4 regions of the Streptomyces sp. NBC_01508 genome follow, and region 3 is predicted to be linked to each of the others. Evidence: riboswitches for the same ligand, from Rfam matches in the RefSeq annotation. Region 3 holds a riboswitch; each other region holds the start of a gene.
The links. A riboswitch is a leader RNA that binds a small molecule or an ion and turns the genes downstream of it on or off. The one in region 3 is predicted to bind cobalamin.
Positions count from the first base shown of each region.

Region 1 (7,345 bases), 3.0 Mb from region 3:
AGCCGCAGGTCCGGCACGGTGCGGACGTAGTCGAGCAGTTCGCCCGTGACATGCACGTGCGCCGACGAGGGCAGCGCGAGGTCGAAGCGGGGCTGGAGGTAGGAGTAGCGGTACTGGAAGTGGGTGTACGCGGGTCCGTCACCGGCCAGCACCCTGGCCCGGTCCGCCCGCCACACCGCGTGGTTGCTGACGCCCAGCTCGCCGGCCTTGCCCGAGGTCACCAGGTCGGCGAGGGTTTCGACGGTCTCGGACAGCGGTACCGAACGATCCTCCAAGTGGGTCCAGTACACGTCGATGTGGTCGGTGCCCAGCCTGCGCAGGCTGTCCTCGACGGCGGACCTGATGGCCTTCTCGGAGAGCCCCTCGGCGTTCTCAAGGCCCGTGCCGGGCGCGGCGGGCCGTCCGCCCACCTTGGTGCTGAGGACCATCTCGGAGCGGTTGCCGCGGGCCGCCAGCCAGCGGCCGAGGACCGCTTCGCTCTCGTCGCCGGTGCCGCCCTCGACCCAGAACGCGTAGTTGTTCGCGGTGTCGAGCACCGTACCGCCGGCCTCCGCGAACCGGTCGAGCGCGGCGAAGGAGGTGGCCTCGTCGACGTTGGTACCGAAGCCCAGCGTGCCGAGCGCGATGGTGCGGTGTCGTGCCGTCATGGGGTGGTTCCTCCTGGGAAAACGCTGGTCGCGGTCGGTAATTCGATAGTAGGCAGGGGGTGTTGCCCGCGTCGCCGGGTGACCGCAAACAGGTCCGGACCATTCGCGGAGTTTTTTCCCGGACCAAAATGTGGATCAGGGGGTGACGCACCCCTGGCAGTCCCCTAGATTTCCTGCGCATTGAGCTATTGAGCAGGTGATCCCTGCGTCTTTCAGCAGGTGACCAGTGAAGGGGACGACTCGCCATGCCAGAGCCGGCACCATCGACAACCGCGCGGGGTTCCGCCGGACGCCTCACCCCCAGATCGATCGTCGTCTGGGCGCTCGTCGCCCTGGTGGGCGCGGTCGCCTGGGGTGTCCTCGCGCTGTCGCGCGGTGAGGAGATCTCCGCCGCCTGGATGCTGGCGGCGGCACTCGGTTCGTACGCGATCGCCTACCGCTTCTACTCCAGATTCATCGCCCGGCGGGTACTGAAGGTCGACAAGACGCGGGCCACCCCCGCCGAACGGCTCGACAACGGTGTCGACTTCCACCCCACCGACCGGCGCGTGCTCTTCGGGCACCACTTCGCGGCCGTCGCGGGCGCGGGACCGCTCGTCGGGCCGGTGCTGGCCGCGCAGATGGGCTATCTGCCGGGCACCATCTGGATCGTCGCGGGCGTCATCTTCGCGGGCGCGGTCCAGGACATGGTCACGCTCTTCTTCTCCACACGCAGGGACGGCCGTTCGCTCGGCCAGATCGCCCGCGACGAGATAGGCCCGTTCGGCGGCGCCGCCGCGCTGATCGCGGTCTTCCTCATCATGATCATCCTGCTGGCGGTGCTGGCACTGGTCATCGTCAACGCCCTCGCCGACTCGCCGTGGGGTGTCTTCTCCATCGCGATGACCATCCCGATCGCGCTCTTCATGGGCGTGTACTTGCGGGTGATGCGGCCGGGCAAGGTCAGCGAGGTCTCGCTCATCGGCGTGGCGCTGCTGCTGCTCGCGATCGTGGCCGGCGGCTGGGTCGCGGAGTCCTCGCTCGCCGACACGTTCACGCTGGAGGCCGGCACGCTGGTCATCTGGATGATCGTGTACGGCTTCCTCGCCTCCGTACTGCCGGTCTGGATGCTGCTGGCGCCGCGCGACTACCTGTCGACCTTCATGAAGGTCGGCACGATCGCGCTGCTGGCGGTCGGGGTGGTCGTCGCGATGCCGACGATGAAGATGGACGCGATCACCGAGTTCGCGAGCCGCGGTGACGGTCCGGTCTTCGCCGGTTCGATGTTCCCGTTCGTCTTCATCACCATCGCGTGCGGCGCGCTGTCCGGTTTCCACTCACTGGTCGCGTCGGGCACCACGCCCAAGATGGTGCAGAAGGAAACCCAGATCCGGATGATCGGGTACGGCGCGATGCTCACCGAGTCGTTCGTCGCGATCATGGCGATGATCACGGCGTGCATCATCGACCCGGGCCTGTACTTCGCGGTCAACTCCCCCGCCGGCGTGATCGGCGGCACGGTCGAGTCCGCCTCCGAGGCGGTCGCGAACCTCGGCTTCACGATCTCGCCCGACCAGCTCGCCCAGGCGGCCAAGGACGTCGAGGAGGCGAGCCTGCTCTCCCGTACGGGCGGCGCGCCGACCTTCGCGCTCGGGATGTCGGACATCTTCTCGTCGGTGATCGGCGGCACGGGGATGAAGGCGTTCTGGTACCACTTCGCGATCATGTTCGAGGCGCTGTTCATCCTGACGACGGTGGACGCGGGAACGCGCGTCGGCCGCTTCATGCTCCAGGACATGCTCGGCAACGTGTACAAGCCGATGCGCCAGGTCAGTTGGAAGCCCGGCGTCTGGTTCGCCAGCGCCGTGGTCGTCGGCGCGTGGGGCTACTTCCTCTGGGTCGGCGTGCACGACCCGCTGGGCGGCATCAACCAGCTCTTCCCGCTGTTCGGCATCGCGAACCAGCTCCTGGCGGCGGTGGCCCTCGCGGTCTGTACGACGCTGCTGGTGAAATCCGGGCGGCTCAAATGGGCCTGGGTGACGGGCGTTCCCCTCGCCTGGGACGCGGCGGTCACACTCACCGCGAGCTGGCAGAAGATCTTCTCCGACGACCCGAAGGTCGGCTTCTTCACCCAACGCGACGTCTACCAGGCGGGTATCGACAAGGGCGAGGTGATCCCGCCCGCGAAGACGATGGACGACATGCACACGGTCGTCACCAACTCGACGGTGGACGGCGTCCTTTCGGCGCTCTTCGCGTTCCTGATCATCGTGGTCATCGCCGACGCGGCACGCGTCTGCTACAAGGCGATCCGCCACCCGGAGAGCGTGAAACTGTCGGAGACGCCGTACGTGAAGTCGGAACTGGTCGCGCCGGCGGGCCTGATCCCGACGAAGGAGGAGAAGGCGGAACTGGCGGCGGCGAAGGCGTCCACCGGGGCGGGTCCGTCATGACCCCGGCGGCGAAGGTGCGCCACGCCGTGGGCCGGATCCGTTGGTACGTGCGGGAGTTGACGGGTGAGTCGGCGTACGACCACTACGTGGCCCACACCCGTGCCTGCGACCCGACGGCGGAGCCCGTGACGCGCCGCGCCTTCGAACGCGCCCGGATGGACGCGCGTGAGGCGGACCCGAGGGAAGGGTTCCGCTGCTGCTGAGCGGCCGTGCCAGTACGGCGAAGGGCCGTCGTATCCCGATGGGGGTACGACGGCCCTTCGCCGTGCGCGAGCGGGTGTCAGTGCACCCAGTCCTTCAGCTGCTCGGTCTCCAGCGTGATGCCCACGGGGTCGGGCAGGACGACGCTCTTGCCGAACGGCACGGTGCGGGCGCTCTCGTAGCGCACACCATCCGGCTCGCTGTAGACGGTCACCTCGCAGGAGTCGCGGTCGATCAGCGGATAGACGGGGACACCGGTCTCGGCGTAGGAACGGGGCTTCTCCACCCGGTCGCGTGCGTCGGTGTCGGAGTCGTACGAGGTGACCTCGACGGCCATCAGGACGGGGCCGGGGTCGACCCACTCGCCCTGGCCCGCGAAGGCACCGCTCGGAGCGAGAGCACCGTCCGGCCGGGCGCGGCCCAGGAGATGTCGCTGGACTCTCAGCCCTTGGACTGGATAGAGCCACAGCTCCGGTCTCGACCGCAAACAGCAGCGTACAAGCCACTGCATGATGCATCCGTGCGTGCCGTCCGGGCCCGCCTTGCCGTGCACTTTCCCGTCGATCAGTTCCAGGGGGGCACGTTCGGCCGTGCGGCTCAGAATCCGGTACAACTCGTCGAAGTCGTGGGTCTCCACATGGAGCCGGTCGGTAGTAGCCACGCCGCTGGACCCCCTCACGTCGCCCACAACGGTAGCGACCCCCTCGGACAACGCGCCGCCGTCGCCGTGTCGCACACTGCTGTGATGAACCAGGCGATACGGCCGGCGGCCGACTTCACGATCAGAGCGGCCGAGCCCGCCGAGTACGCGGCGCTCGGGGAGATCACCGCGCGGGCCTATCTGGACGACGGGCTGCTGGACTTCGGGGCGGACGATCCCTATCTGGAGACCCTGCGCGACGTCGCGGGGCGGGCCGCCGGGTCCGACGTGCTCGTGGCCGTCGACGCGGACGGGGTGGTCCTCGGTGGGGTCGCCCACGCCTCCGGCGGGTCCGCGTGGGCCAACATCGCCAGGGAGGGGGAGGCCGAGTTCCGCATGCTGGCGGTCGCGTCATCCGCCCGGGGGCGCGGTGTCGGCGAGGCGTTGGTGCGGGCGTGCGTGGACCGGGCGCGGGGCACCGAGGGGTGCGTGCGGGTGTGTCTGTCCACCCACGAGACAATGCTGGGCGCCCACCGGATCTACGAGCGGCTGGACTTCGTACGGACCCCGGAGCGGGACTGGTCGCCGGTTCCCGCTCTCTCGCCCCTGCTCACGTACAGCCTGGAAATCTAAGGCGTTTCGGGGCCGTTTCAGGGCAAGGCGAAACACCCACGACACAACATGTGGGGGGTGCTTCTCCCAACCGACCCCACATGTATGCTCAAGTCTGCTGTCGCCGCAGGAGAATCCGGTGGAAATCCGGAACTGTCCCGCAACGGTGTGCTGTGGTGCGCTTTGCGCGCCCCGCGAGTCCGAGCACCTGCCGACGGCGCACCCGGTTCGACCGATCCGGGTGCCGAGACGTCCGGGCCTCGCGGTTGGGCCGGTGGACGCCGCACCGCGCGCTGCCCGTTTCCGGGGCGGCGTACGCGGGCGTGCGCTGCCGTGCCCCTCCCTCCGTGGCCCAGAGCCGAGCGAGGGAGAGCACCACGTGACCATCGCGCCAGCCGATCCGGCTTCAGCGATCTCCGAGCGGGAACGGGGTACGGCCGTCGCGGCCGACGGACCCGGTACGGCCCTGCTGCGGGTCCTCATGGACCTCACCGCCGACCTGGCCGACACCGACCCCGGCCGGGTCGCCGCCGCCGCGCTGCGTGGCCGTAACGCCGCCTCCGACGAGGCCGAGTTGCGTGAACTCGCCACCGAGGCCGCCGCCGGGCTCATCTCGGAGGACCCCGCGTACTCCCGTCTCGCCGCCCGCCTGCTCACCCGCACCATCGCGGACGAGGCCGCCGGCCAGGGCGCCGTCTCGTTCTCCTCGTCGGTCGCCGTGGGCCACGCGGAGGGCCTGATCGCCGACCGTACGGCCGCGTTCGTCACCCGCCACGCCGCCCGCCTCGACGCGCTGATCGACCCCGCAGCCGACGACCGCTTCGGCTACTTCGGTCTGCGCACGCTCTTCAGCCGCTATCTGCTCCGGCACCCGATCACCCGCGATGTCATCGAGACGCCGCAGTACTTCATGCTGCGCGTCGCGTCCGGGCTGGCCAAGGACGACTCCCCGGCCGCCGTGGACGAAGTCGCCGCGCTGTACGGCCTGATGAGCCGGCTCGACTACCTCCCCTCCTCCCCCACGCTCTTCAACTCCGGCACCCGGCACCCCCAGATGTCGTCCTGCTATCTGCTGGACTCCCCGCTGGACGAGCTGGACTCCATCTACGACCGCTACCACCAGGTGGCCCGCCTGTCAAAGCACGCGGGCGGGATCGGCCTCTCGTACTCCCGTATCCGCGCCCGCGGTTCACTGATCCGCGGCACGAACGGGCACTCCAACGGCATCGTGCCGTTCCTGCGGACGCTGGACTCCTCGGTCGCCGCCGTCAACCAGGGCGGCCGGCGCAAGGGCGCGGCCTGCGTCTACCTGGAGACCTGGCACGCGGACATCGAGGAGTTCCTGGAGCTGCGCGACAACACGGGCGAGGAGGCGCGCCGTACGCACAATCTCAACCTCGCGCACTGGATCCCCGACGAGTTCATGCGCCGGGTCGACACGGACGGCGACTGGTCGCTGTTCTCCCCCTCCGACGTGCCCGAGCTGGTCGATCTGTGGGGCGACGGCTTCGACACTGCGTACCGCGCGGCCGAGGCGGCGGGCAAGGCCCGCAGGACCATCCCGGCGCGCGAGCTGTACGGCCGCATGATGCGCACCCTCGCGCAGACCGGCAACGGCTGGATGACCTTCAAGGACGCGTCGAACCGTACGGCGAACCAGACCGCCGAGCCCGGCAGCGTCGTGCACTCCTCGAACCTCTGCACCGAGATCCTGGAGGTCACGGACGACGGCGAGACGGCCGTCTGCAACCTCGGCTCGATCAACATCGGCGCGTTCGTGACGGACACGGGCGAGCTGGACTGGGAACGGCTGGACGACAGCGTCCGCACCGCCGTGACCTTCCTCGACCGGGTCGTGGACATCAACTTCTACCCGACCGAGCAGGCCGGCCGCTCCAACGCCAAGTGGCGCCCGGTGGGCCTGGGGATGATGGGCCTCCAGGACGTCTTCTTCAAGAAGGGGCTGCCCTTCGACTCCGCCGAGGCCACCGCGCTCTCCACCCGGATCGCCGAGCGGATCATGCTCGCCGCGTACGAGGCGTCCTGCGACCTCGCCGAGCGCGACGGCCCGCTGCCGGCCTGGTCGCAGACCCGCGCCGCGCGGGGCGTGCTGCACCCGGACCACTACGACGTGACGCTCAACTGGCCCGAGCGGTGGGACGCGTTGCGCGCCCGCGTCGCGAAGACCGGCATGCGCAACTCGCTGCTCCTCGCCATCGCGCCGACGGCCACCATCGCGTCGATCGCCGGGGTGTACGAGTGCATCGAGCCGCAGGTCTCCAACCTCTTCAAGCGCGAGACGCTGTCCGGTGAGTTCCTTCAGGTCAACGCCTATCTGGTGGCGGAGCTGAAGAAGCTGGGCGTGTGGGACGCGCAGTCCCGCGAGGCGCTGCGCGAGTCCAACGGCTCGGTGGCGGGCTTCGGTTGGATCCCGGCCGAGGTGCGCGAGCTGTACCGCACCGCGTGGGAGATCCCGCAGCGCGGCCTGATCGACATGGCGGCGGCGCGCACCCCGTTCCTCGACCAGAGCCAGTCGCTGAACCTGTTCCTTCAGACGCCGACCATCGGGAAGCTCAGCTCGATGTACGCGTACGCCTGGAAGAAGGGCCTGAAGACCACGTACTACCTGCGCTCGCGCCCGGCGACGCGGATCGCCCGCGCGGCGAAGTCGCAGCCGGTGGCCCCGGTCGTACCGCTTCAGACGACGCCGGGCGCCGACACCGACGCCGACGCGATCGCCTGTTCCCTGGAAAACCCCGAGTCCTGCGAGGCCTGCCAGTAATGAGTTCCACCGCCGCCGTTGAAAAGAACCT
Region 1 covers NZ_CP109419.1:2,615,452-2,622,796, forward strand. Annotated here, with positions in the region: gene OG700_RS11770 (aldo/keto reductase) at 1-647, opposite strand, end outside; gene OG700_RS11775 (carbon starvation CstA family protein) at 893-3,079, shown strand; gene OG700_RS11780 (YbdD/YjiX family protein) at 3,076-3,282, shown strand; gene OG700_RS11785 (Uma2 family endonuclease) at 3,360-3,941, opposite strand; gene OG700_RS11790 (GNAT family N-acetyltransferase) at 4,026-4,553, shown strand; cobalamin riboswitch at 4,631-4,763, shown strand; gene OG700_RS11795 (ribonucleoside-diphosphate reductase subunit alpha) at 4,912-7,314, shown strand; gene OG700_RS11800 (ribonucleotide-diphosphate reductase subunit beta) at 7,314-7,345, shown strand, end outside.
Region 1: linked by a shared signal. The riboswitch ahead of OG700_RS11795 (ribonucleoside-diphosphate reductase subunit alpha) and the one ahead of OG700_RS25950 (ABC transporter substrate-binding protein) in region 3 are both predicted to bind cobalamin.

Region 2 (7,345 bases), 5.2 Mb from region 3:
CCGACAAGACGTTCTGGACACTGCTCGCCCTGTCGGGCATGGCGCTGGTGCTGGTCAGCGGCATCGGCTGGGCCGTCGCCGGGCACATCCTGGCGCCCGTCCGCGTCGTACGCAAGACCGCCGCGGAGCTGACCGAGCGGGATCTCACCCGCCGTATCCCCGTGGAGGGGCGGGACGACATCGCCGCGCTCGCCGAGACGTTCAACGGCATGCTCGACCGGCTGGAGCAGGCGTTCGCCGCGCAACGGGTCTTCGTGGACGACGCGGGACACGAACTCCGTACCCCCATCACCATCGTGCGCGGGCATCTGGAACTGATGGGCGACGACCCGGCCGACCGGGAGGAGACCATACGGCTGGTCACCGACGAACTCGACCGGATGAGCCGCATCGTCGAGGATCTGCTCCTGCTCGCGAGGGCCGAGCGGCCCGACTTCGTCCAGCCGGAACCGGTCCAGCTCGCGGAGCTGACCGCCGACGTCTTCGTCAAGGCGCGGACGCTGGGGGAGCGGGAGTGGCTGCTCGACACGGTCGCCGACCGCGAGGCGTCCGTGGACCCGCAGCGGATCACCCAGGCGATGGTCCAGCTCGCCCAGAACGCCGTCCAGCACACCGTGCCGGGCCAGCGCATACGGATCGGCTCGCAGGCGGACGGCGAGCGGATCGAGCTGTACGTCGCCGACAACGGACCCGGAATTCCGCCGCAGGACGCCGAGGTGATCTTCGAGAGGTTCCGGCGCGGTACGGCCCGCCGGGGCGCCCGCACCAGTGGCGCCGGACTCGGACTGGCCATCGTCAAGGCGATCGCGGAAGGCCACCACGGCCGGGTCGAGCTGCGCCGTACCGACGGCGGCGGCGCCACCTTCGTACTCATCCTGGAGACGGGCTCATGAACCGAATTCTGATCGCCGAGGACGAGGCGCGGATCGCCTCCTTCGTGGAGAAGGGGCTGCGCGCCAACGGCTTCACCACCGTCGTCGCCGACGACGGCGACTCGGCACTGCACCACGCCGTGTCCGGCGGATTCGACCTGGTGCTGCTCGACATCGGCCTGCCGGGGCGCGACGGCTTCACCGTCCTGCGCGAGATGCGCGAGGCGCGCGTCACACTGCCCGTCATCGTGCTGACGGCCAGGGACTCCGTACGCGACACCGTCGCCGGCCTCGAAGGCGGCGCCGACGACTGGATGACCAAACCCTTCCGCTTCGAGGAACTGCTGGCACGGGTGCGGCTGCGGCTGCGCACCGCGGCGCGGGCGCCGGAGGTCACCATGTTGCGCAGCGGCAGCCTCAGCCTCGACCTGAGGACGCGGCGGGCCCGGGCCGACGAGCGGACCGTGGATCTGACGGCCCGTGAGTTCGTCCTGCTGGAGATGTTCCTGCGCCACCCCGGCCAGGTGCTCTCGCGCGAGCAGATCCTCTCGCACGTCTGGGGCTACGACTTCGACCCCGGCTCCAACATCGTGGACGTCTATGTCCGGGCCCTGCGCAAGAAGCTGGGCGCCGAGCGGCTGGAGACGATCCGGGGCATGGGCTACCGCATGCCCTGAACGGGCGGGGTACGCGGGCTGACGCGCGGGTGCCACGCAGATGAAGCGACTTTCACCCGAGGCTCATTGAGACCTCACGGCCCGCACCCAGGCTGATCTTCGTGCCCCTCTCTCTGCGACAGACCGTCGGCCTCGGTGCCGTTCTCGGTCTCTGTACCCTGCTCGCCCTGCCCGGCGTCCTTTCCGGTCTCGGCGGCGACGCGCGCCTCACGCTCGTCGTCTTCACCCTCGCCACGTACACCTGGATCGCCACCTCGGTGGACGACACCTATGTCGCACTCGGCGCCGGACTCGCGCTGACCGCGACCGGGGTGATCAGCAGCGAGACGCTGTTCGCCACCCTCGGTGACGAGACGGTGTGGCTGCTGATCTGCGCGTTCGTCCTGGCCGCCGCCGTCACCAAGACCGGACTCGCGGGCCGTGCCGCCGCCTTCCTGGTCGGCGGGGCCGGCACCGTACGGCAGTTGGTCCATCTGACCACGGCCGGACTGGTGGTCACCGCCTTCGCCGTCCCCGCGACCTCCGGCCGCGCCGCCCTCGCACTGCCGGTCTTCCTGGCGCTCGCCAAGGCGCTGGGTCCTGTCCGGGCGATCTCTGCCGGGCCCGGACAGGACCCGGCCGGCCGGACCCGACTGGTGGTGATGCTGGCGCTGCTGTTCCCGACGGTGATCCTGCTCTCCGCCGTCGCCACCCTGATCGGCGCCGGCGCCCATCTGATCACCGTCGGCGTGCTGTGGGAGCAGACGGGGGAGGAGCTGAGCTTCGTCACCTGGCTGATCCTCGGGCTGCCGCTCGCCGTGGTCTCCTCCCATCTCGCCGCGGAACTGGTGCTCCTGACGACGACCCGCCGGGCCGACCGGAAGAGACCCGTCCGGATCACCGTCCAGCAGATCCAGGAGCACTCCGACTCACCCGTGGAAGGGCCGCTCACCCAGCCGGAGGCGCGCTGCCTCCTGCTGCTGGGGACCGTCGTGGTGCTGTGGTGCAGCGAACCACTGCACGGGGTGTCGCCCGCGCTGGTCGCGCTCATCGGCGCCGTCGTCGCCGCCTCGCCGGCGCTGGGCACCGTGGGCCTCAAGGACGGTCTGCGGACGGTGCCCTGGCCGCTGCTCCTGTTCATGGCCGCCACCATGGCGATGGGCATCGCGCTCTCCGAATCGGGGGCGGCTGACTGGCTGGTGGGCTGGGTGCCGGGCGGCGCCTCGATGCCGCCGTGGATGTTCCTCGCCGGTGTGGTCGTGATCAGTACGGTGGCCCACCTGGCGCTCCAGTCCCGCTCGGCCCGCTCCTCCGTACTGGTCCCGCTGGTGGTCGCCGCGGCGATATCCGCCGGCGTCAATCCGGTGGCCGCCGCGTTCGCCTCGACGGCCGCCGCCGGTTTCTGTCACACGCTCCCCGCCTCCGCCAAGCCCGTCGCGCTCTTCGCCGACCTGCCGGGCGGCACACCCACGTACACCCCGCGCGATCTGCTACGGCTGTCGGCCGTGCTCGCGCCACTCACCGCGGCCCTCGTGCTGCTCTTCGCCCTCGCCGTCTGGCCACTGCTCGGCGTGCCCGTCCAACTGGAGACCCAGCCATGAGCTACCGCATCGTCATCGCCCCCAGTGGGTTCAAGGAGTCACTTTCCGCGGCGCAGGTGGCCGAGTCCATCGCCGAAGGCGTCCGGCGGGTGATCCCCGACGCCGACATCGATCTGATCCCGTTGGTGGACGGGGGAGAGGGCACGGCTGAGGCGCTGGCCCTCGCGGGCGGCGGCCGGCTGGTCCCGTGCACCGCGACGGGACCGGTGGGGCGGCCCGTCAGCACACACTTCGCCCTGCTCGGCGAGAACGGCCCCGGTTCTGGCTCCCTTTCTGGTCGTGACCCCGGCCCCGGTCGTGCTTCTGGTCGTGCCCCCGGTCCCGTCACCGCCGTCGTGGAGATGGCCGCGGTCGCCGGTCTCTCCCTCGTACCGGCCGACCGGCGCGACCCCGGGAGCACCACCACGTACGGCGTGGGCGAGCTGATCCGGGCCGCCCTGGACCTGGGAGCCCGGCGCGTGCTCGTCGGCTGCGGGGACTCCGGTACGTCGGACGGGGGCGCCGGGGCACTCCGGGCGCTGGGCGCCCGGCTGACGGACCGCCACGGCCGCGAACTCCCGCCGGGCGGCGCGGCACTCGGGGAACTCGACCACGTCGACACGTCCGGGCTCGACCGGCGCCTCGCCGACACCGAACTCCTCGTCGCCTGCAACCCCTTCAACGTGCTGTGCGGCGCACACGGCGTGGCGCGCGTGTTCGGACCGCAGAAGGGCGCGACCCCGGCCGGCGTGGAGGTGCTGTCGGCGGCCCTGGAGCGCTGGGCGGCGGTCCTCACCCGGGACCTGTCGCCACGGATCGATCTGCGGACGGCCCCCGGCACCGGTGCCTCCGGCGGTCTGGGAGCCGGACTGGCCGCGGTGGGGGCGCGGCTCCTGCCCCGCTTCGACGTCCTGCTCGACCGGCTCGACCTGGACGCCAGGCTGGCCCGCGCCGATCTGGTGATCACGGCCGAGGGCGCGCTGGACCACCAGACCGTACGCGGCAAGATCCCCGCGGAAGTCGCGAGCAGGGCACACGCGGCCGGAGTGCCGGTGTTCGTGCTCGCGGGCACCATCGGGCCGGGCGCACACCTGGTACGGGCGATCGGCGTCGACGCGTACAGCGCGATCCTGCCGGCTCCGATGTCGCTGCCCGAAGCGATCGAGGGCAGCCGCGAGATTCTCGCCGACGCCACGGAACGGTCCCTGCGGATAGTGGAGTTGGGCACCCGGCTGGCTGCCCGGGCGGCGTGAGTGTTCGGCCGCGACATCCGGTTCGTACGCCCTTCGCCGCCGGTTCGGTCTTTCCGAACCAGGATCGGGGTGGTCGCTCCATCGTGCCCGTGACCTGCTGATACATACGGTCGAGCCATGTGCGGTGGCGACGCTGTCGATGTGCGAGCCGGTCAGCACCGGGGCCGCGGTGGGGTCGGTGCCCTCGCGGCGGCCGTAGACGTTGCCCATGGCGTCGACGCGGACGCTCAGCCCGGCCTGCTCCATCCACGCGACGACCATGCGCCACCCGGCCGCGTCGGCGTCGGTCAGGGCGAGGCGGTCGACGCCGCGCAGGCCGGTGCGCTCGTCGTCGTACGCCTCCGAGCGGGGCGGTGACAAGAAGACCCGGACGGAGCCTCGACGGGAGAGCGACGAACGGGCCGCCGTCCAATCGCGTGGTACGGCTTCCTGTACTGCTCTGCCGCTGGGCATTCGGGCTCGGCCCGGCCTCCAGCCGTGCCACACCGCTGCGCGTCAGCCCCGGAGTCCCACCGGGTTCCCCCACTCGGCAGTCGGGGAGGATACCCGAGCGCCGTCGACCCGCCAAGAGCGCCCGGCACGGGCCGTACCGGGAGACACAGGCCACCTTGACGCTCTGTGCGTACACGTGTTCCACTGCGCCTGATTACCGCTCGACACCCAGGGGAAGCCGGTCGAAACCCGGCGCTGACCCGCAACCGTAGGCCCGTCAACTCCTTGACGGGCGAGCCGGATTACCTGGGTGGGAGATATTCAGCGAAAGACGCCGTCGCGGACTACGGCGTGGTTCGGACGGCTCCCCGGCGTCTGCCGTGGGCCTTCGGTCACGCACGGCTCCGCCTCGGGTGACTCAGGGGGCCGTGGTGGAGACCGGGAACAGACCAGACCGTCGCGTGGCGGCGAGACTTCTCTCGCTGCTGTCCGCCCTGCTGCTGACGGTCGGACTCGGCACAGCACTCGTGACCACGGCCGCCCCGGCGGCGGCGGATCCGATCGGCGACTGCACCGCCACCAGAGGCGCGGTCGTCGCCGTCGACTTCGGCGACTGGGGCGGCGACGTCGTACGAGGCTGCGACACCACCCTGACCACCGGCATGGACCTGCTGCACGACGGCGGATTCACCACCACCGGCACGGTCCACGACGGCCCCGGCTTCATCTGCCGCATCGGCCACGACAGCTTCAAGGGCGGTGCGCAGCACCCCACTCCGGCCGACGAAGCCTGTCAGCTCACCCCGCCGGCCAACGCCTACTGGTCGTACTGGCTCGCGCCCGTCGGCCAGGACCACTGGACGTACAGCCCGCTCGGCGCGCTGAGCCGGCAGCCCAAGCCGGGCGAGGTCGAGGCGTGGGTCTTCGGCCCCACCGACATCGGCGGCGGCAGCGGGCAGCCGGGCTTCACCCCGGACGACGTACGGCCGGGTGGTGGCGGTGACCCGGATCCGGGTACCAGCACACCGCCCCCGGTGGAGCCGGGGACGGTCGACACCGACGCCGCCGCCGGCTGGCTCACGGGCCGGCTGAAGGACGGTGACCACATCTTCGACGAGGGCGCCGAGGGGCCGAACCACCTCCAGACAGCGGAGACGGCCTTCGCCCTCGCCGCCGCGAAGGGGCGCGGCGCGACGTTCGACAAGACAAAGGCGTATCTCACCGCGCACACCGCCGAGTTCGCGTATCCCCGGGGCATCGGCGAGGCACCCGACCCCAAGGGCGCCGCCCGGCTCGCGCTGGTCGCGGAGATCGCCGGGGACGATCCACGTGACGTCGGCGGGCACGACCTCCTCGCGGACCTCGCCGCGAACGTGTGCGTGGCCGGACCGGAGAGCGGCAGTACTCCCGGGTGCTCCGCCAAGGGCGACTTCACGGACGCCGGTACGACGGAGGCGCAGGCGCTGTCCGTCCTCGCCCTGCTGCGGGGCGACGTGAAGCCGCCGGCCGAGACGGTGTCCCGGCTGGCTGCTCTGCAATGTGCCACCGGGGGCGTCACCGGTGTGCTGATCCGGCCGGGCGAGAACTGCGAGGGGGACGCCGCCACCACCGCGCTGGTGGCGCTCGTCCTGGAGCGCGCGGGCGGCCACGACCGCGCCGTGACCAAGGCCCTGGACTTCCTCAAGAAGTCCCAGCGGGACGACGGTGGATACGTCGCCTACGTCGGGTCCGCCGCCGGAGATGTCGCCATCACCGCCGCGGCGTCGCAGGCGCTGCGCGCGCTGGGCGACGTGACGCGCGCCGACGCGGCGATGTCCTGGGTGTCGAGGCAGCAGAACGACGACGGCGGCTTCGGGTTCGAGGAGGCGATGACCGAGTCGTTCCTGTACCCGACCGTGCACGCGACCATCGGCGGCGCGGGAACCAACCTCGTCACGCTGACGACGAAGCCCAGCGAGCCGACCGAGCCCACGGACCCGCCGACCACACCTCCTCCGACGGATCCGGCCACCGACCCGCCGGGCGACGGTGCCGGCCCCGACCTCAAGAAGGGCACCGCCTACCTCACCGCCCCGGCCCGCCTCAAGCAGGGCCGCTACTACGAGAACATGGCCGGCTCAGGCTTCGCCGACTACGGCCTCACCATCGACGGCGCGTTCGCCCTCGCCGCCACCGGACACGACAACAACGCCCTGCGCGGCATCGTCGACTTCCTCGACGGCGAGGGCGAGGACGGCAGCACTCCGGGCCGTACCGTCAACGACTGGACGGGTGTCGGTACGACGCACGCCGCCGGCGGCTCCATCGGCAAGGCCGCCCTGCTCGCCGAGACGGTCGGCCGCGACCCGCGCGACTTCGCCGGCCAGGATCTGGTCGCGGCGCTCGGCAAGGCGGTCTGCCTGGCGCCGAGCCAGGCACCCGACCGGCGCTGCGCCGCCAAGGGCGCCTACGCGTACGCCCCTTCGGTCTTCTCGCAGACGCTCGGCATCATGGCCCAGCTCCGCGCGGGGGAGCAGGATGCCGCCGCTGCCCCGATCGCGTATCTGAAGGGG
Region 2 covers NZ_CP109419.1:347,087-354,431, reverse strand. Annotated here, with positions in the region: gene OG700_RS01585 (ATP-binding protein) at 1-893, shown strand, start outside; gene OG700_RS01580 (response regulator transcription factor) at 890-1,549, shown strand; gene OG700_RS01575 (SLC13 family permease) at 1,651-3,129, shown strand; gene OG700_RS01570 (glycerate kinase) at 3,126-4,361, shown strand; gene OG700_RS01565 (hypothetical protein) at 4,479-4,718, shown strand; cobalamin riboswitch at 4,788-4,931, opposite strand; cobalamin riboswitch at 4,979-5,123, shown strand; gene OG700_RS01560 (prenyltransferase/squalene oxidase repeat-containing protein) at 5,255-7,345, shown strand, end outside.
Region 2: linked by a shared signal. The riboswitch ahead of OG700_RS01560 (prenyltransferase/squalene oxidase repeat-containing protein) and the one ahead of OG700_RS25950 (ABC transporter substrate-binding protein) in region 3 are both predicted to bind cobalamin.

Region 3 (7,345 bases):
GGGCGACCATTTTGTACACCATCGAGCAGGTGGGGTGGCCGCTGCCGGTGACCAGCCGGGTGCCGACCCCGTACGCGTCCACGGGTGCGGCGGCCAGCGAGGCGATCGCGTACTCGTCCAGGTCGGAGGTGACCACGATCCGGGTGTTCACCGCGCCCAGCTCGTCCAGCTGCTGCCGCACCCGGTGCGCGACGAGCAGCAGGTCGCCGGAGTCGATACGGACGGCGCCCAGCCCGGGCCCGGCGACGTCCACGGCGGTACGGACCGCCTCGGCCACGTCGTAGGTGTCCACGAGCAGCGTCGTACCGCTGCCGAGCGCGTCGACCTGCGCCTGGAAGGCGTCCCGCTCGTTGTCGTGCAGTAGCGTGAAGGCGTGCGCGCTGGTGCCCACCGTCGGGATGCCGTAGCGGAACCCGGCCGCCAGGTCGGACGTGGTGTCGAAGCCGCCCACGTACGCGGCCCGCGAGGCGGCGACGGCGGCCAGCTCGTGCGTGCGGCGCGCGCCCATCTCGATCAGCGGGCGCCCGCCGGCGGCGGCCGACATCCGGGACGCGGCGGCGGCGATCGCCGAGTCGTGGTTGAGGATCGACAGGATCACGGTCTCCAGCAGCACGCACTCCGCGAACGAGCCCTCGACGCGCAGGATCGGCGAGCCGGGGAAGTACACCTCGCCCTCCCGGTAACCCCAGATGTCCCCGCCGAAGCGGTAGTCGGCGAGCCAGTCGAGCGTCGGTTCGTCGACGATGCCGCGCTCGCGCAGGAAGCCGATGACGTCCTCGTCGAAGCGGAAGTTCTCGACGGCGTCGAGGACGCGGCCGGTGCCCGCGACGACTCCGTAGCGCCGCCCCTCGGGCAGCCGCCGGGTGAAGACCTCGAAGACGGTACGGCGCTCGGCCGTCCCCGCCCGCAGCGCGGCCCGCAGCATCGTCAACTCGTACTGGTCGGTGAAGAGCGCGGTCGACGGAACGCCGACCCGGCGTCCGCCCTCGTCCTTCGCCAGGCCCTTCTCAAGGTCCGCAGAGTTCATGCCAATGATGCTACAGGAGATCTCGTCAGACTGACGAGATCTAACGGGCGCTCAGACCGCCGTTTGTGCGACAGGCCCCACCTGGTGGCAGCATGGGGCTGTGAGGCTGTGCATCCCGGGGCGCACCCCGGGACCCCCGGCGGAGAAGAAGGTCGTCCCGAACCGTGAGTGTTGCCCCGACAGAGATCGAACTTCCCGAGTCGGCCGAGGAGACGTTCACCGTCCCGGAACCTGACGTGCCGTGGATGACGATCGTCCACAACGACCCGGTCAACCTCATGAGTTATGTGACGTACGTCTTCCAGACGTACTTCGGCTACTCCAAGGACAAGGCGCACAAACTGATGCTCGACGTCCACCAGAAGGGCCGCGCCATCGTCTCCAGCGGCAGCCGCGAGGAGATGGAACGCGACGTGCAGGCGATGCACGGATTCGGCCTGTGGGCCACCCTCTCCCAGGACGCGGGCTGATGGCCGGGCAGTTCGAGGCGATCCCCGGCGGCGGCGCCGCCGTCGCGCTCGACGAGGTCGAGATCTCCATCCTGCGCTCGCTGGCCGTCCAGCTCCTGGAGCTGATCGGCCCCGGCGACGAACCGGCCAAGGGCGAGGACCCGCTCGCCGCGCTCTTCGCCCCGGGCCCCAGCGAGCCGCCGTCCGACCCCGCGCTCGCCCGGCTCTTCCCCGACGCGTACGGCTTCGGCGACGACACCGACGACGAACTGCGCGAGTACGCCTCCGAGTTCAGGCGCTTCACCGAGAACGACCTGCGCACCCGCAAGCGCGAGGACGGACTCGCCGTCGTCCGTACCCTGGACGCGCTGGACGCGGCCGGCGAGGGCGGAGCCGTACTGAAGCTGGCGCCCGACGACTGCCGGCACTGGCTCGGCGCGCTCAACGACCTGCGCCTGACGATCGGCAACCGGCTGGACGTCTCCGACGAGGACGAGGGTGAGGGCCTGTACCGGCTGCCGGACTCCGACCCGCGCAAGCCGATGGTGATGGCGTACCTGTGGCTCGGGGCGCTCCAGGAGACGCTGGTCGAGACGCTGATGCCGTGATGCCGCTGATGCCGCTGATGACGTGATGCCGCGATGCCGCTGATGACGTGATTGGTGTGACGGGTCGGTCCGTCGTACGCGTACGCCGAACCGGTCGGTCCGGCATACGCGTACGCGCCCGCCGGACCCACCCGTCACAGGCTCTCCGCGAGGCCGTCACGCCGTGTTCGGACGGACAGCCTCCGTTTCCTCGACGGACACTCAACTCCGGATAACGATCGCGCCACCGCCCCCGCGTGCTTTGCGATTCCGGGCGAGATTTCTCCGTCTCTTCCTGTGGGCCGCGCCACAGCGCGCTGCGCGAATCGCCGCCCGGCCCGTGGTAAATCTTCACGACCACCGGCACAGGCAGGGAGAAAGGGCGCATCACCATGACCTCCCCACAGGTCGACACCCCCTCGGAAAGGCCCTCCGGAAACACCTCGGAGGAGGGCTACGAACGCGGACTCGGCAGCCGCCAGGTCCAGATGATCGCGATCGGCGGCGCCATCGGCGTCGGGCTTTTCATGGGCGCCGGCGCGAACATCGCCAAGGCCGGGCCGAGCATCATCCTGATGTACGCCCTCGCCGGCGTGGTGATCTTCTTCATCATGCGGGCGCTCGGCGAACTGCTGCTCTACCGGCCGGTCTCCGGCTCGTTCGCGGAGTACGCCCGCGAATTCCTCGGCCCGTTCTTCGGCTACGCCACCGGCTGGACGTACTGGCTCATGTGGATCGTGACCGGCATGGCCGAACTCACGGCGGCGGCCATCTACATCCACTTCTGGTTCCCGGCGATCCCGCAGTGGGTCAGCGCCCTGGTCTTCCTCGTGGTGCTCTTCGGCGTCAACCTGATCTCCGTCAAGATCTTCGGCGAGGTCGAGTTCTGGTTCTCGATGGTCAAGGTCACCGCCATCATCGGCATGATCGTCATCGGCCTCGGCGTCCTCACCCTCGGCTTCTCGGACGCCGGCGACACCGCGGCCACCGGCAACCTCTGGCAGCACGGCGGCATCTTCCCCAACGGCATCGGCTCCAGCCTGATGACCCTTCAGGGCGTGATGTTCGCCTACCTGGCCGTCGAACTCGTCGGCGTCACCGCGGGCGAGTCCGAGAATCCGGAGAAGACACTCCCCAAGGCGATCAACACGCTGCCCTGGCGCATCATCGTCTTCTACGTAGGCGCGCTCACCGTCATCCTCGCCGTCGTCGAATGGACCGAATTCAGCGAGGGCGAGAGCCCGTTCGTGCACGCCTTCGCCAAGATCGGCATCCCGCTCGGCGCCGGAATCGTCAATTTCGTGGTGCTGACGGCGGCCCTGTCGTCCTGCAACTCCGGCATGTACTCCACCGGCCGGATGCTGCGCGACCTCGCCGCCAACAGCGAAGCCCCGAAGGCCCTGGGCAAGCTCAACTCCCGCAGGACACCGGCGTTCGGCATCGCGGCGTCCGTCGCGCTGATGGGCATCGGCGTCGTCCTCAACTACGTCGTCCCCGAGAAGGCGTTCCTGTACGTCACCTCGGTGGCCACCGCCGCCGGCATCTGGACCTGGATGATGATCCTCATCAGCCACATCAAGTACCGCTCCGCCGTGGTCGCGGGGAGGCTGCCGGCGTCCTCGTTCCCGGCGCCGGGCGGCTCGGCCCTGAGCTGGGTGGCGCTGGTCTTCCTGTCCTTCGTGACCTGCCTGATCGCGTACGACTCCGACGCCCGGGTGTCGCTGTACGTCGGCGCGCTCTGGGCGCTGTTCCTGGCCGGCGGCTGGGCGCTGCTCAAGAGCCGTAACCCGGGACTGGCGGCGCGCGCCTCCGGGGAACGGCGCGACCCGGAAGGCCCGCACGAGCCGGAGTACGCGAAGGTGTCCGACTGACGCGGGCGTCCCACCGGCTGTCCCACCGACGCGTCCCACCGGTCCGTCCCACCGGTCCGTCCCACCGACCCGTCTCACCGGCCGTCTCATCAGGTGGCCTCCGTATCTCACACGCGGAGGCCACCTGCTTATCCTTCACCTCATGCTCACCATCACCCAGGCGCTGTACGACCGGATCGTCGCCCACGCGCGGGCGGACCACCCCGACGAGGCGTGCGGCGTGATCGCGGGCCCGGAGGGCAGCGACCGGCCCGAGCGCTTCATCCCCATGCTCAACGCGGCCCGCTCGCCCACGTTCTACGAGTTCGACTCGACCGAGCACAAGCAGCTCGACAACGAGCTGCGCGAGCGCGACGAGGACGTGGTGGTCATCTACCACTCGCACACCGCGACCGAGGCGTACCCCTCCCGCCGGGACATCGACCTGGCGATGGAACCGTTCGCCCACTACGTCCTGGTCTCCACCGCCGACACCGACGACATGGGCCCGTTCCAGTTCCGCTCGTACCGCATCGTCGAGGGCGAGGTCACGGAGGAAGAGGTCGAGGTCGTCTGAGAGACTGACGCGATCCAGGGCGGCAGGACCCAGGAAGCCGGTGCGAATCCGGCACGGTCCCGCCACTGTGACCAGGCCCCGCGAGCGCGGGTCCCGGAAGCCAGGAACTGACCTGTCGCCCTTCTCCCACCATGCCAGGGGACGCGGAAATCCCCCGGAGGAGGCCCAGTCATGTCCTCGCGGCGCCACGCCCTCATACCGGCGGTCCTGCTCCCGCTGCTGCTCCCGCTCGCCGCCTGCTCCACCACCCCGGACCCCGTCCGGAACGACGGAGCGCCGGCCGCCGGATTCCCGTACACGGTCACCAACTGCGGTGTGAAGACCACCTTCGAGGCACCCCCGAAGCGCGTGGTCACGATGAACCAGCACGTCACCGAGATCATGATCGAACTCGGTCTCGCCAAGTCCCTCGTCGGCACCGCCTGGCTGGACGACGCCGTCCTGCCCGCCTACGAGAAGGCGTACGACAGCGTCCCGGTCATCGCCAAGGAGTACCCCTCCAAGGAGAGACTCCTCGCCGCGAACCCCGACTTCGTCTACGGCGGCTACGCCAGCGCCTTCGCCGCCAAGGACGGCCGCACCCGCGACGACCTCAAGGACGCCGGCATCGACACCCGGCTCAACCTGGAGAACTGCGCCGATGGCCGGACCTCCATGGACGACGTCTTCCGTGAGATCGAGGAGGTCGGCCGCACCTTCGGTGTCGCCGACCGCGCGAAGAAGTGGACCGCCGAGGCGCGCACCACCCTCGCCGCCACCGCCGCCGGGCTCGAAGACACGAAGCCCCTCCCGGTCTTCGTCTACGACAGCGGCGACAAGACCGCGTTCACCGCCGGCGGCAAGGGCATCGGCAACGAGCTGATCGAGCGGGCCGGCGGGCGCAACGTCTTCGCCGACCTCGACAGACCCTTCGGCGACGCCACCTGGGAACAGGTCGTGGCCCGCAAGCCCGAGACGATCCTCATCTACGACTACGGCGCCACCACCGTCGCCCAGAAGAAGAAGCGGCTGCTGGAGGACCCCGTACTGAAGGACGTCCCGGCGATCAGGAACAAGCGCTTCGCCGTCCTGCCGCTCTCCGACGCCGTCCTCGGTGTCCGCGCCCCCGCCGCCGTCCAGCGCCTCGCCGACCAACTCCACCCCGGGGCGGGCGCGTAGGGCCGACGGCCATGAGTCGCACAACCCCGCCCGGCCACCACCACCCCCGTCACCATCACCCCGGCCACCACCCGCCCGGCCACCACCACCGCAGGCTGCGCCAGGCCGTCGTGCTCACCTGCCTCGCCGCGGCCCTCGCCTGCGCCGTCGTCGCCGGGCTCGCGCTCGGCTCCGTACGTATCCCGCCCGGTGAGGTGCTCACGATCCTCACCGGCGGCGCGGAGCCCAGCCCCTTCCGCACGATCGTCCTGGACGTACGGCTGCCGCGTGTGCTGCTCGGCGCGGTCGTCGGCGCAGGTCTCGCCGTCGTCGGGACGGTCCTCCAGGCCCTCGTACGCAACCGGCTGGCCGACCCGTTCCTCCTCGGGATCTCCTCGGGGGCGTCCACCGGCGCCGTACTCGTCCTGGTCCTCGGCATCGGCAGCGGCATCGGCGGCGGGATCACCACCACCGTCGCCATGCCGGCCGCCGCCTTCGCGGGCTCGCTCGTCGCGATGACCCTCGTCTACGCGCTGGCCCGGCGCGGCGGCACGATGACCGGCGGGCGCCTCGTACTGGCCGGGGTGACCGTCTCGTACATCCTGTCCGCGTTCACCACGCTCGTCCTGGTGGTCTCCGCCCGGCCCGAACACTTCCAGGAGGCGCTGTTCTGGTCGCTCGGCGGGCTCGGCAGCGCCCGCTGGGGCACGCTCGTCGTGCCGGCCGCCGTCCTCGTCGCCGGCACCGCCGTCCTCATGGCGCTCGCCCGGCCGCTGGACCTGCTGCTGGTGGGGGAGGAGGGCGCGACCGCGCTCGGTCTGGACACCGCGCGCTTCCGCGCCGCCGTGTTCGTCCTCGCCTCGCTGGTCACCGGCGTCATGGTGGCCGCGAGCGGGGCCATCGGCTTCGTCGGGCTGCTCGTGCCGCACGCCGCGCGGATGGCGGTCGGGGCGTCGCACCGGCCGCTGCTGCCCGTCGCCGCGCTCGGCGGGGCGCTCGTGCTGGTCGTCGCGGACCTCGCCGCCCGTACCGTCGCCGCGCCGCAGGACATCCCCGTGGGCGTCCTCACCGCGCTCACCGGCGGCCCGTTCTTCCTGTGGCTGATGCGCCGCCGCCCCGAAGGAGCCCCGGTATGAGCGACCGTACGGCCGCCTCGCTCCACGTCGACGGACTCTCCTACGGAGTAGGAGACGGCCGCCAACTCGTCGACACCGTCGACCTGACCGCCGCCCCCGGCGAGACCGTCGGGCTCGTCGGCCCCAACGGCAGCGGCAAGACCACCCTGCTGCGCTGCGTGTACGGCGCGCTGCGCCCCACCCACGGCCGGGCGCTGCTGGACGGCGACGACCTGCACACCATGACCGCCAAGGCGCGCGCCAGGCGCGTGGCGACCGTCCCGCAGGACGGGCAGAGCGACTTCGAGCTGACCGTCCGCGAGGTCGTCGCCATGGGCCGCTCGCCGCACCGGCGTTTCTGGGAGGCGGACACGGCGGCCGACACCGCGCTGGCCGGCGCCGCGCTGAGGCGCGTCGGCATCGCGCCGCTCGCGGAGCGCGCCTTCCCGTCGCTCTCCGGCGGCGAACGCCAGCGGGCCCTCGTCGCCCGCGCCCTGGTCCAACGGCCCGCGCTCTTCGTCCTGGACGAGCCGACCAACCATCTGGACATCCGCCACCAGCTCGAAGTCCTCTCCCTCATAAGGGAGTTGGGTACGACCAATC
Region 3 covers NZ_CP109419.1:5,574,114-5,581,458, forward strand. Annotated here, with positions in the region: gene OG700_RS25925 (nicotinate phosphoribosyltransferase) at 1-1,027, opposite strand, end outside; gene clpS (ATP-dependent Clp protease adapter ClpS) at 1,192-1,497, shown strand; gene OG700_RS25935 (DUF2017 domain-containing protein) at 1,497-2,084, shown strand; gene OG700_RS25940 (amino acid permease) at 2,456-3,934, shown strand; gene OG700_RS25945 (Mov34/MPN/PAD-1 family protein) at 4,077-4,490, shown strand; cobalamin riboswitch at 4,490-4,621, shown strand; gene OG700_RS25950 (ABC transporter substrate-binding protein) at 4,662-5,648, shown strand; gene OG700_RS25955 (FecCD family ABC transporter permease) at 5,660-6,763, shown strand; gene OG700_RS25960 (ABC transporter ATP-binding protein) at 6,760-7,345, shown strand, end outside.

Region 4 (7,345 bases), 2.0 Mb from region 3:
CGTACGACAACGTCGTACCGGACGCGGCCGGGTAACCACCGGAGCAAGGGCGTTGGGGACCCCGGGTCTCCAACGCCCGCCCTCCCCGCCGAGGTCAGCGGCGCCCCGCCAGGAACTCCGCCGCCGCCATCCCCGAGACACGGGTCGCGCCGTGCGTGATCAGGTGGACGGCGCCGGGCGCCGCGCCGTTCGGTACGCCCATCTCCACGACCACCGCGTCGGGCCTGCTCCCCAGCAGCCGCTCCATCGCCGCCGACATCCAGCCGTGCCGCGCCGCGTCCCGCACCACGACGACCAGCGAACGCTCGGCCGCCGGGTCGAGCCCCTTGCGGTCCAGCAGGTCGCCGGACTCCCTCAGGTCGGTCTCCGTCAGCCGTACGGATGTGGTGCCGGGCAGCAGATCGCTCAGCGGGGCCGCCACGCCCCACGGGGTCTGTCCGTCGATCGCCAGATTCATCGTCGGGGCCAGCTCCACCACATGGGGAGCGCCGACGAGCGGGAGCACCGAGCCCCGGTCGCCCTCGGTCCGCACGCGCAGTGCGCGCCGGGCGGCGACGAGGCCGATGTCGGACGCGGCGGCGTCGGTGGCCACGGCGCGCGTACGGCTGCCCGACCAGGCGGCGAACTCGGCGACGCGCGCCGCCGCTTCACTGATCCGCGCCTCGGGCAGCGTGCCGTCGACCACGGCCTGGACGAGGGCGTTGGCGAGCTGGTCGAAGGTGGCCTCGCCGGCGTTCTCGCCACCGACGCACACCGCGTCGGCCCCGCCCTTGACGGCCCGTACGGTGGCCCCGTCGATGCCGTAGCGGGCGGTGACCGCGCTCATCTCGATGCCGTCCGTCACCACCAGGCCGTCGAAGCCCAGCTCGCCGCGGAGCAGGTCCACGAGGATGCGGGGGCTCATGGTGGCCGGCAGTTCGGTGTCGTACGCGGGCGCGAGCAGGTGCCCGGTCATCACCACGCGTACGCCCGCCTCCATCGCGGCGAGGAACGGCGGCAGCGCGGTGGCGGCGATCTCCTCGGCGCTCGCCGAGACCTGTGGCAGGCCGTGGTGGGAGTCGACCGAGGTGTCCCCGTGGCCGGGGAAGTGCTTGGCGCAGGCGGCGACGCCGGCCGACTGGAGTCCGCGGATCCAGGCGGCGGTGTGCCGGCAGACGACGTCCGTGCCGGCGCCGAAGGAGCGGGCGCCGATGACCGGGTTGAAGGGGTTGGAGTTGACGTCGGCGCTGGGCGCGTAGTCGAGGGAGACGCCGGCGGCGTGGAGTTCGCGGCCGATGTCGCGGGCGACGGACTCGGTCAGCTCCACGTCGTCCACGGCGCCGAGTGCGAGGTTGCCCGGCCGGGAGGCGCCGGTCCAGGCTTCGAGCCGGGTGACGTCGCCGGCCTCTTCGTCGATGGCGATGATGAGGTCGCGGTTCTCCGCGCGTAGTTCGGCGGTGAGGCGCGCGACCTGTTCGGGGTCGACGATGTTCCGGCCGAACAGGACGACGGAGGTGAGGCCGCCGGCGATCCCGCGGCGGACCCAGTCGGGCAGGGTCGTGCCGACGAATCCGGGCTGGAGCGTGGACTCCGCGAGTCGCGTCAGCCGGTCGCGACGGCCGCTCGACGTGGCGCTCCGCCGGGTGCTGGACGCAGTACTCGGCGTGGCGCGCGGCTCACTGCTCGGCTGGTTGTTCGGCTGGCTGTTCGGCCGGGTGCTTGGCTCCATGCGGGTCCTCCGAAGGCGCATCGCTCGGCCGGCTCAGCGAACCGCCCTTGAACTTGGTACAGGCCAATCGGATGGTGGCTTAGACCAATTATGTGTGTCAAGGAGGTACCGCGCTTCCGCGCGTTGCGTGAACTCGCCCCGGAAGCAGGGGGATTACGCCGTTCATGAATATCTGGTGAGCCTTCGAGGGAGCTGATGGGCACGGGTTAGGCTGGTCGGTGCAGCTGGTTCGTTCCCGTCCGACGGGCGGGAACGTCGCAAGAGGGAACCTGGTGAGAATCCGGGACTGCCCCGCAGCGGTGAGTGGGAACGACCGCCGTCATCAGCACTGGGCCCGTGCCGGGCCTGGGAAGCGACGGTCAGTAGGTGTCCGCCGGGTGTCCGCACCCGACCGGCGTGCCCACGAGTCCGAAGACCTGCCCGCTGTGCGTACGCGACCGATCGCGTACGGGGATTCCGGTGACCTCGTGGGCGGGTCGGCGTACCTATCGGCGGGCAGGCGTACGTACGCGTACGTACGGGCGGCCCGTCCGGTTCCGTACCCCTTCGTGTCCGCGATCCGTCACCGGGATCGCAGGAGGACAACTCGCGAAGGAGAGTTCCGTGACAGACAAGTCCGCAGCCGCGGCAGCGCGCGCCACCGTGTACGGCTACCCCCGCCAGGGCGCGAACCGCGAACTGAAGAAGGCCGTCGAGGGCTACTGGAAGGGCGCGGTCGGCGCCGATGCCCTGCGGGACGTGGCCTCGCGGCTGCGCCGCGCCAACTGGGAGCAGCTCGTCGCCGACGGTGTCCACGAGGTTCCGACCGGTGACTTCTCGTACTACGACCAGGTCCTGGACACCAGCGTGATGGTCGGCGCGATCCCGGAGCGGCACCGCGCGGCGGTCGGCGACGACGCGCCGCACGATTCGCGGGATTCGCGGGATTCGCGGGATTCGCGGGACACCGCCCGGGCCACCGCGCAGGACCGCGCGCTGGACGGCTATTTCGCGATGGCGCGCGGCACCCGGGACGTGGCACCCCTGGAGATGACCAAGTGGTTCGACACCAACTACCACTACCTGGTCCCCGAGGTCGGCCCCGGCACCGTCTTCTCCGCCGACTCGGCCAAGCAGGTCGCCGAGCTGACGCAGGCCCTCGCGCTCGGCCTCACCGCCCGGCCCGTGCTCCTCGGCCCCGTCACGTATCTGCTGCTGGCCAAGCCCGCCCCCGGCGTGGCCGCCGGCTTCGAGCCGCTGACGCTGCTCGACCGGCTCCTTCCCGTGTACGCGGAGATCCTGGCCGACCTGCGCGCGGCCGGCGCCGACTGGGTGCAGCTGGACGAGCCCGCGCTGGTGCAGGACCGCACCCCGGCCGAGCTGAACGCCGCTTCCCGCGCCTACCGCGACCTGGGCGGCCTGACCGACCGGCCGAAACTGCTCGTCGCCTCCTACTTCGACCGGCTCGGCGACGCGCTGCCCGTGCTCGCCAAGGCCCCCGTCGAAGGGCTCGCGCTCGACTTCACCGGATCGGCCGCCGCCGCCAATCTGGCCGCTCTCGCGGCCGTGGGCGGGCTGCCCGGCAAGCGGCTGGTCGCGGGCGTGGTCGACGGACGCAACGTCTGGATCAACGACTTCGAGAAGTCCCTCGCCACCCTCGGCACGCTCCTCGGCCTCGCCGACCGCGTCGACGTCGCGCCGTCCTGCTCCCTGCTGCACGTCCCGCTCGACGCGACCGCCGAGCGCGACATCGACCCGGAGATCGCCCGCTGGCTGGCGTTCGCCCGCCAGAAGAGCGCCGAGGTCGCCACGCTGGCCCGCGCCCTGACCGAGGGAACGGGCGCCATCACGGCCGAACTCGCCGCCAACCGCGCCGCGCTCGCCTCCCGCGCGGGCTCGGCGCTCACCCGCGACCCGGCCGTGCGCGCCCGCGCCGCGGCCGTCACCGACGCGGACGCCCGCCGTTCGCAGCCGTACGAGGTACGGACCGCCGCCCAGCGGGCGCACCTCGGTCTGCCGCCGCTGCCGACGACCACGATCGGCTCCTTCCCGCAGACCGCCGAACTGCGTACCGCGCGGGCCGATCTGCGGGCCGGCCGGATCGGGACGGCGGCGTACGAGGAGCGGATCGAGGCCGAGATCCGCGACGTCCTCGCCTTTCAGGAGAAGGCGGGGCTGGACGTCCTGGTGCACGGCGAGCCCGAACGCAACGACATGGTGCAGTACTTCGCCGAGCAGTTGACCGGGTACGTCGCCACGCGGCACGGCTGGGTGCAGTCGTACGGCACCCGCTACGTACGCCCGCCGGTCCTCGCCGGGGACATCTCGCGCCCGGAGCCGATGACGGTGCGCTGGACGTCGTACGCGCAGTCGCTCACCGACCGCCCGGTGAAGGGCATGCTGACGGGACCGGTCACGATGCTCGCCTGGTCCTTCGTCCGGGACGACCAGCCGCTCGGTGACACCGCGCGGCAGGTCGCGCTCGCCCTCCGCGACGAGGTGAACGACCTTGAGGAGGCGGGCACTTCGGTGATCCAGGTCGACGAACCCGCGCTGCGCGAGACGCTGCCGCTGCGCGCGGACGGACGGGCCGCGTATCTGGCGTGGGCGACCGAGTCCTTCCGGCTCACCACCGGGGGTGTCCGGCCGGAGACCCAGATCCATACGCACATGTGCTACGCGGAGTTCGGCGACATCGTCCAGGCCATCGACGATCTCGACGCGGACGTGATCAGCCTGGAGGCGGCCCGCTCCCACATGCAGGTCGCGGGCGAACTCGCCGCGCACGGCTACCCGCGCGAGGCGGGACCCGGCGTGTACGACATCCACTCGCCGCGCGTCCCCAGCACGGCCGAGGCAACGGCGCTGCTGCTCAAGGGACTTGAGGCGATTCCGGCCGAACGGCTGTGGGTGAACCCGGACTGCGGCCTCAAGACGCGCGGCTGGCCGGAGGTCCGTACGTCGCTGGAGAACCTGGTCGCGGCGGCCCGCGAGATCCGGGCGGGCCTGCCGACGGCCGGCTGACGGCCGGCTGACGCCCGCGAAGACGGGACACATGGCCGGGGGCGCGCGCCGCCCCCGGCCACACCCGCGTCGCGCACCGGCTGGCCACTACACCCCGAAGAGCGCCAACGACGGTTCCAGGCCGTGCAGTTCGACGGGGACGGTACGGTGCGCCTCCCACCCGGCACGGTCCAGGCGCAGCCGCCGCTGGGTGCGGGCCGTCCCCCGTACCGACACCACCGCCAGCCCGTCCGGGCGGTAGCCGAGCTTCTCCGAGACGCGCAGCGACGGCGCGTTGTCGGTCATCGCCGACGACGTCAGATACCGCGCCCCCAGCCCCTCGAACGCCAGGTGCAGCGCCGCCGCCCGCATCTCCGTACCGATGCCGCGCCCCTGGTGCGCCCGGCCCAGCCACGAACCGGTCTGCGCCTCGCCGGTCACCGCGAAGTCCGTCGCGCCCAGATCCTGGCGCCCGACCACCAGCCCTTCGCAGCTGACGGCCAGGCTCAGCGACCAGTTCCGGGTCGTCCAGCCCGCCACGGTACCGAGCAGGTGCTGGAAGGTCCCCCGCCCCCGGTCTTCGGGGCTCGCGTCCGTCCACGCCGCGGAGAACGGCATCCAGTCCTCGTCGTGCACCCCGGCGGCGGCGAGCGCCGACAGTTCGGACAGCCGGTCCAGATCCGGGAGCCGCAGATCAAGGCGCGGGGTGGTGATCCGCAGTCCGTACAGGGGCCAGATATGAGTCTCCATTGCGGAAGCCTGCCGGACCGGGCGTCCGGGCCGCGAGTGGATTACGTGCCAGGCTGATCCCGTAGACGACGAGCCAGACGACCCACAGCAGCCAGCCCGTGAGGCCGAGGAGACCGAGCGGGCCGGCGTGGTCGGTGACCAGGGGGGTGAGGGTGGCCGAGGTGAACAGCAGGGCGGCGGAGAGCAGCCCGAGCCCGCCGTGCCACCGGCGGACGAGGCCGGAGCGCAGGCCGGCGAGGGTCAGACCGAGGAGGGCGAGCGCCAGGAAGGTGCCGTTGAGTGTGAACAGCGCGTCGTGCAGCGCCCAGAGGCCCGCGGTCGCGCCGTCGTCGCGACCGGCCGTCGAGGCGAGGGCGAGACGGAGCGCGATGACGGCGGCGAAGGCGCCGTTCTGCAGGACCAGACCGGCGAGACCGGCGAGGGACCAGGCCTCACCGCGCTCGCGCTCGGACGGCCACAGCACGGCCACCGCGCCAGCGCCGAAGAGCGTGGCCAGGATCCAGGTCAGGGGGGTGAGCACGGACGCGAGCGCGACGGCGTCGGCGCCCGTGCTCCCACCGAAGAACGTGATCACCTCGTCCGTCTCCGTACCGGTCACGGGCAGACCGGCGGGCACCATGACCACGTTGCCGAGGACGATCAGGAGGGCGAAGCCGACACCGGCGAAGCCGCAGATCCGCGAGAAGGCCGGGGTGGGCATCCCGGTTTTCACTTGGTGAGTCATATATTGAATATAGAGAGCAGAAAGTCAAAGGGCAATCGATGAACGCAGAGACAGGACGGCGCCGTTACGACTCGCTGCGCCGCGCGGCGCAGGCGCGGGAGACCCGGGCCGAGATCGCCCGCGCCGCGCGGGAGTTGTTCGTCTCGCGGGGCTGGGCGGAGACGACGGTGCGCGACGTGGCGCGCGAGGCGGGCGTGTCCGTGCCGACGGTCTACGGGGCGTACGGGGACAAGGTGGGCCTCGTACGAGCCCTGGCCGACGCGGCGGACCTGGCGGCCGACGTGCCACGGATGCTGGCCGAACTGGAGGACGCGGCGCAGGGCACGGCAGCCGGTCCGGCGTCGGACGGTCCCCGGCGGCAGCTCGCCGCCATGGCGGCCTACGACCGCCGGCTGTTCGAGCGCGCCGGTGACGTGATTCTGCTCCTGCGGGAGGCGGGCCGCACCGAGCCCGCCCTGGCGGCCGGCTACCGCGAGGGGCGGCGTCAGGCCGACGAGACCCGGACCCAGGTGTTCTCGTCCTGGCCGGACGGGTCGGACGGGTCGGACGGGTCTGACAGGGCCGACAGGGCCGACAGGGCCGGTGGTGTGCTGCGGCAGGGTCTTGACGTGGCGTCGGCCGTCGACGTGTACGCGGCGATGTGCAACATCGACGTGTACACCACGCTCACCGAGGAACGCGGCTGGCCGCCCGAGCGGGTCGAGCGGTGGTGGGCCGACGCCCTCGGCCGCGAACTGCTCAGCCGCGGGTAGCCACGCGCGGGGGCCGGGCGCGCCGCCCGGCCCCCGCCACCGGAACCCCCTGCTCCACCTGCTCCGCCTACTCCGTACGCAGCCCCTCCGGCCGCATCATCCGCCACAGCGGCGGCAGGCTCGCCACCGTCACCAGCATGATCACCGCGGCGCCGACCGCCGCGTACGGGACGAAGACCCACCAGTCACCGATCGACTTCCCGATGATGCCCAGCATGAAGTTCCCCAGCACCAGGCCGCCGGCGACCGCGAGGGCCGTGCCCAGCACCACCGGCACTGCCGTCTGCCACAGCACCGACCAGGCCAGCGTCCCGCGCCGCGTGCCGAAGGCCACCAGGACCGACAACAGCCGCTTGCGTTCGCGCAGTTGCTCGTACTGGGAGACCAGCAGGCTCGCCGCGATCAGCATCATCGTGAGGGTGCCGCCCA
Region 4 covers NZ_CP109419.1:3,597,154-3,604,498, forward strand. Annotated here, with positions in the region: gene OG700_RS16485 (VOC family protein) at 1-35, shown strand, start outside; gene OG700_RS16490 (glycoside hydrolase family 3 protein) at 95-1,708, opposite strand; cobalamin riboswitch at 1,917-2,147, shown strand; gene metE (5-methyltetrahydropteroyltriglutamate--homocysteine S-methyltransferase) at 2,312-4,711, shown strand; gene OG700_RS16500 (GNAT family N-acetyltransferase) at 4,799-5,440, opposite strand; gene OG700_RS16505 (DUF4386 family protein) at 5,385-6,164, opposite strand; gene OG700_RS16510 (TetR/AcrR family transcriptional regulator) at 6,203-6,916, shown strand; gene OG700_RS16515 (FtsX-like permease family protein) at 6,984-7,345, opposite strand, start outside.
Region 4: linked by a shared signal. The riboswitch ahead of metE (5-methyltetrahydropteroyltriglutamate--homocysteine S-methyltransferase) and the one ahead of OG700_RS25950 (ABC transporter substrate-binding protein) in region 3 are both predicted to bind cobalamin.